DNA from 2 places in the Bacillus aquiflavi genome. Region 2 is predicted to be linked to the other one. Evidence: predicted binding sites of a transcription regulator. Region 2 holds the regulator's gene; the other holds the start of a gene.
The links. Region 2 encodes Rex, which represses fermentation and respiration genes when NADH is low (regulators of the CRP and FNR family bind a similar motif). Its sites were predicted from a motif close to TTGTGAAATATTTCACAA; they were not measured.
Positions count from the first base shown of each region.

Region 1 (3,192 bases), 1.7 Mb from region 2:
AATATTGTATCGCTTATACATGGGCAACTGCCCAAATCCACTTATTATAAGAGAGAAAATGGATATGGCCGTGATCCAATGGACGAGACGATTAGATAGACTTTGGCGGTAAACTTTACCTTGTTTATTTTTCATCTCGTTTACCTCCTGTTAACTTTCGATAAGCAACAAAGCCGGCAGCTGCAATACTTGCAACAGGGGCAAGTACCGCACTTAAAGCCATACCGTTAAGCGAATCAAGTTTATTTTCAACCGCTACGTCCATTGTAGGTCGTCCTGGTTTAATATCATTTAGTCGTTCCTTACTCACTTTTATCGCTTTATCAATTTTTTCAAATGGAACTTTCGATACATAGAAAGTTGCTGTACCCCCGTTTTCTTTATCTCCGTATACGTAACCGTCTATTTCCTTTGCTCGTTTGTAAGCATATTTCCGCATGTCAGCTTTACTGCCAAAGGTAATTGCTTTATTTGGACAAGCAGTTACACAAGCAGGTGGTTTTCCTTCCGCAAGCAGATCAGCACAGAAGTCACATTTATACATGACACCGCCGCCTAAATATTCAGGAGCAATTTTTGTGTAAAGCCCAACTCCTGCTTGTCTTTGAGGAATATCCCATGGACAAACATCACGGCACTTTGCCCCACCCATGCACATTCCGTCATCAATTTTCACCGCACCATTTTTGTCTTTTTCGATTGCCCCGAAAGGACATAAACCTTTGCATGTTGGATGGTCACAATGCATGCAACGACGCGGGACGAAAACTTCTTCTATTTTTCCTTTATGTTCAACTTCGACTCGATCAATAAAAGTCCAATTATATGGAGTTAATCGTCCTGTCTCATCTTGTTGATTTGAATAGTCTTCGTATTTCTTTTGGGGCCAGTATGGTTTTAAATATTGATGATCGACCTTTGGAAATTTCTCCTTATTTTTTTCACGACATGCAAGAACGCAAAGGGGAGTATCCTTTTGTTTGCAGCCATCACATTTTGATAAATCAATCACTGTTCCTTTTTCAGCGCTTGTATCTGTACTAGCTACTATTTTATCCGCACCAGATAAAACAATCGCTCCCACGGTGATCGCCCCGCCGGTTCTTTTAATAAAATCTCGCCTCGTTATATTACTCATAAGTAATCCCTCCAAAATACCCATATTGGTATATTGTAATATATACGATATGAGGTATATTAACTGTGACTAAAATCACATTTAGCGATTGTGAATTTTTTCCCTTCACAATTTTGTTATTATTTAAAATAGATATCAACCGTCTTTTTATCGTATTAAATCAGACGATGGCAAACATGTGACTATAATTACCTTGCTTCGTTTTTATTTGTCGATAGTCGCAGTAACGAAGGTAGGTACAAATAAATATATTAAGGGATTTAAAGGGATTTATGTTAAAAATATTTGTGTTTGAAAATGACTGACATATTTTCGTTAACAGACCCAATGATTGAAAGTAGAACAAGACGTTTTCGGTACTGAAAACGTCTTGTTCTTTGCTTCCTGTTGAAGAAAATTCGCTAACAATAAAACAGCTAATAAAACTATTTTACGGGTACACATATTTCACAATAAGGGTTGTTAATCATATCACCAATGTATCTTTCAAAAATTGGTTTGTGATCAATTTTATAACCATTGCTTTGTAGAGAAGGAAAAATATCCGCGTATGCTTTTTGAATATCTTGTGCTGTATGTTTGACTTCGTAAATAAGATATTTCCCACCAGGAAGGTCGCCTTCGCAAATTGAATCATCCAAACCGTCCATTAGATGATCCTTTGAAATCACAATACAAGCATCAAATCTACAGTTCTTAGGAAGAGTTGTCTCGGGGTTATCTTGTGGTATTGCAAGTAAGATTGCCGATTTAAGAAGATTTTTCTCCTTCGCCCATTTTTTTAACTTCTCCATTACTTCAATATTTGCTGGTCCATATCGCCCAACACGTCTCATATAAGCAATGCGATAGTTTGGAAGTGTTTCGACTTTAAATTTCATAAGTTATTTTTTCCTTTCTTCATTAACATTGTTTGCTGCGTTTCGAATGTAACACGCTTTAAAATGATATACATTCATTTTTTTAAAAAGATTGAAAGTTTAACAGAGAATAGATTTAAATGAGTGAGACTTCAAAAAGGCTTATTAGTAGAGGGGAGGCGAAGAGAACAGTGCTTTAACAACAGTTTGAGACTAGCTCAAGGTTTTGCTAGTCTCATTTGCCCATAAAAATAGAAGAGAGGATGTATTCTAATCAACAACGATATTCGCAACCATCGGTACATGATTATTTTCATCATGATGAGTGAGGCATACTAACTTAAAGACTCCTTCTTTATCAAATTGAACTGGTACGATCGTCTCTTCCCCTTTTTTTACAGTTCCTTCTATCTTTGTTCCTTCAATCATAAATGCATGCTCATGACCATTTACTCCAAAAAGCCGAAGCTTTACTTTTTCTCCTTTATTGACAAAAATTGTTCCCGGATCCCAACGGTATGCTTCAATGATTTTACCATCATCTGTTTTACTTTTATATTCTACTGTGATGAGATGGATTTCTCTCATTTCGGCACTGTTTTGATCATTAAATACAGGAGCATTTTCATTTTTGCTGAAGAACCAAATAGATGCACTGATGATTGCCATAAAGAGGAGTAAAAATAAAATAATTGACCGCTTGTTTAATACTAGAAACTGCATTTCATTTCACCCCCTTTTAACTTGTCCATTAAGTATATGCATCAATATAGTGAAAACTTGTCTAAAATCTCTTTACATATTAATTGGAAAAATGAATAATGAAGGTGAAAGAAAGGATGTGGCGCTGTTGAATAAAGTATTAATAGCTAATCAAGATGAGTTTGAGAGTAAAGGTATTCAATGGTTGCTTGAATCTTCATTTACAACATTAGAAGTTGAAAGAGCATTAACGCTCACCGAAACGATTCATAAGCTTGAAAGTTTAAAGCCAGATATCCTCATTTTAGAAATCGATCTCATTGGCAGAGAACAATTCAAAGCTTTTAAAAGAACATTGCAAATTACAAAACCGCTCATTTTAGGGATTACGATTGAAGCGACATTTGAAGCAGCTAAAAAAGCAATTAATCTCGAAGTTAAAGATTTATTTGTGAAACCTCTTTCTCCAGAAATATTATTAAGAACAGTACG
Region 1 is NZ_CP082780.1:1,778,201-1,781,392, forward strand. It holds gene K6959_RS08435 (formate dehydrogenase subunit gamma) at 1-135, opposite strand, end outside; gene K6959_RS08440 (4Fe-4S dicluster domain-containing protein) at 125-1,138, opposite strand; gene K6959_RS08445 (AraC family transcriptional regulator) at 1,564-2,019, opposite strand; gene K6959_RS08450 (cupredoxin domain-containing protein) at 2,269-2,721, opposite strand; gene K6959_RS08455 (helix-turn-helix domain-containing protein) at 2,813-3,192, shown strand, end outside.
Region 1: the regulator Rex is predicted to act here: its motif matches at 1,227-1,244, upstream of K6959_RS08440 (4Fe-4S dicluster domain-containing protein).

Region 2 (3,192 bases):
ACTCATGTATGACTGTTCTATTCGCTTCCGTCTTGACTGACAAGCGTTTAAAAAATATCAAAATATTAACATCATATAAAAGAATAAAGAACGTATTTAATACGTTCTTTATTCTTTTAACTGTTGTTCATATAATCTTTCTGCCTCTTTCACTTTCCTATAAGAGAAGCGAGAGATCAGAATACTAATTTCATATAATATAAATAATGGAATCGTTACCATCAAATGAGACAACAGCTCTGGTGGCGTTATAAAAGCTGCAATGACTAATAACACAAAGTAAGCATATTTGCGTATTTTTGAAAGAAACATTGGTGTTACGATACTCAGTCTTGTTAAAAACATAATTACAACTGGCAGCTGAAATAACAGCCCGAACGGAATTGTTAATTGAAATAAAAATTGAAAATATTCATTAATCCCAATTACTTGGTTAATATCTAAACGATCAGCAATTCGTTTCATAAATTCTACAACAAACGGAAAAAGAATAAAATATGAAAAAGCTAGTCCGCTCAAAAATAATATTACGGAAATTGGGATGTAGCTAAGCGTTACTTTCCGTTCCCTCTCATACAGACCCGGACTAATAAATGCCCAAAGCTGGTATAAAATAAGGGGCAGCGTCAAAACAAATGCAGTGATAAAAGCAAATTGCATATAAATTTTTATCGGGTCTGTAAGTCGAAAAGCGTTCATTGTCAGTTCTTTTGCTTCATCTGCCTCTTGTAAATATACAATGAGAGGCTCCGCTAAGAAAAAGCTAATGATAACAGCAATGACGAAGAAAACGACTACGAGTACAAGTCGTTTTCTTAATTCATGTATGTGTTCAAAAACGGTCATATCTCTTTGACTCATCACATGTTCATCCTAACCTTACTTAACATCAGTCTTTTTCTGTTGTTTATCATCATCGTCATCGTCTGCTAAGCCTTTTGTCGCATTTTTAAACTCACGAAGTGTATTTCCAGCTGCTTTTCCAAGCTCTGGAAGCTTTTTTGGACCAAAGATGATTAAAGCTATAACTAAAATTAATATGAGGCTTCCCATTCCTATATTCATCATTTTGCCTCACCTCCTACCTTTTATTTTAACTGTTTTTTTCATATACAACAAGCTTCTATTCGTTTAAATCTAGTATATCCTTTCCGGAAATATTTTCTTCATGATTAGGATAATGCTTTAAAAAATAAACGAGTGATTGAAGCTCTACAGCCAAATCAATATGGTGAACTCGAAGAGACGGAGGGACAGTTAATCGAGCAGGAGTAAAATTTAAAATTCCTTTCACATTCGCTTGTACTAATCGATCTGTAATCGTTTGTGCAGCTGGAGCTGGGACGGTTAAAATCGCAACCGAAATATGATCATTACTAATCCGTTCTTCTAAATCGTCCAAATGATAAACAGGAACATCTCCAATTAAAGTTCCAATTTTATGATGGTCTATATCAAAAGCAATCGAGATTTTAGTATTATTATTTTTAAGAAAATTATAATTTAAAAAGGCCGTTCCTAAATTTCCGACACCGATTAAAGCTACCTTTGTAAGCTCGTCCTGATCTAACGTTTTACGAAAAAATGATAATAAATAATGAACATTATAGCCGTATCCTTTTTTACCTAAGGCGCCGAAATAAGAAAAATCTCTGCGAATTGTCGCTGAATCTACTTTTACTGCTTCACTTAATTCTGCCGATGAAACTCTTTGTTTTCCTGAAGCGTGTAAATTTTGTATGAATCGATAATATAATGGCAACCTTTTTGCTGTTGCTTGCGGAATTTTATTTGTTTCATTTTGCATTGTGATCCCCCGCTTCTTTTCATTAGTCTATTATTTCCTTTCTGATAAAATCCCCATTTTTTCCTCCTGTTTTTTCAACAAGATAAGTTGGACCAATAACCATTCCTTTATCCACAGCTTTACACATGTCATAGACAGTTAAAGCGCAGACTGAAGCGGCTGTTAACGCTTCCATTTCTACTCCCGTACTCCCTTTCGTTTTAACAAAAGTTGTAATAATTAATGTAAATTGTTGTTCTTTTTGTTTCCATTCAAACGAAACATCTACACCTGTCAGTGAAATCGGATGGCACATCGGAATCATATCCCATGTCTTTTTGCTCGCCATTATTGCTGCAACTTGAGCAACAGCTAATACATCCCCCTTTTTTACCTTATTTAATGTGATATTATCATATATTTCCCGATTCACTGTAATACTTGATCGTGCGACCGCAGTTCGAAAGGTTTCTGGCTTTTTGCTTACGTCAACCATCTTTGCTCTTCCTGCCTCATTAAAATGAGTGAATCCTGTCATCTCTCTTTCTCCTCTCATTATCTTGATATTACACTATTTTCATTTTATTGTCTGTAAAACTTTGTACCTTTTTTCACAATGTTATCTGTTTGCCGTTAGGAAAGGAATACGTTACACTATTTTTATGGTAATAGAGGTGAGATAGCATGATATTATTACAAATAAATCAAGTAAGCAAATATTTTGGCGCTGATCTTATTTTATCGAATATAAAGTTAGAAATACAATCTAAAGATAAAATTGCTCTAGTTGGCAGAAATGGCTCAGGAAAATCTACTCTTTTAAAAATAATAGCTGGACAACTTTCATACGATAGCGGGGAAATCATAAAACCTAAAAATGTAACGATCGGTTATTTAGCCCAAAACACAGGGCTAGAATCGACACGCTCAATTTTGGATGAAATGCTTTCGGTTTTTGAACCATTAATCCAAATAGAACAAGAGCTTCGCCTTTTAGAAAATAAAATGACCCATTTAGACAAATCATCCGAATATGAACAAGTTTTAAAAGAATATGATCTATTGCAAGTTCAATTTAAAGAGCGAGGCGGATATCAATACGAAGCCGATATTCGTTCAGTTCTTCATGGACTTAACTTTGGGAAATTTGACTATTCTACAAAAGTATCGAGCTTAAGCGGAGGACAAAAAACACGGCTTGCCCTTGGGAAGCTTCTTTTAACAAAACCTCATATTCTTATTTTAGACGAACCGACGAATCATCTTGATATTGGAACATTATCATGGCTTGAAAATTATTTACAAAATTACGATGGTGCCATTTTAATTGTTTCTCATGACCGATATTTTCTCGATAAAATTGTGAATCAAGTTTATGAAATTTCTCGTAAACATATAACAAAATA
Region 2 is NZ_CP082780.1:59,294-62,485, reverse strand. It holds gene tatC (twin-arginine translocase subunit TatC) at 109-861, opposite strand; gene tatA (twin-arginine translocase TatA/TatE family subunit) at 880-1,068, opposite strand; gene K6959_RS00375 (redox-sensing transcriptional repressor Rex) at 1,124-1,807, opposite strand; gene moaC (cyclic pyranopterin monophosphate synthase MoaC) at 1,830-2,324, opposite strand; gene K6959_RS00365 (ABC-F family ATP-binding cassette domain-containing protein) at 2,471-3,192, shown strand, end outside.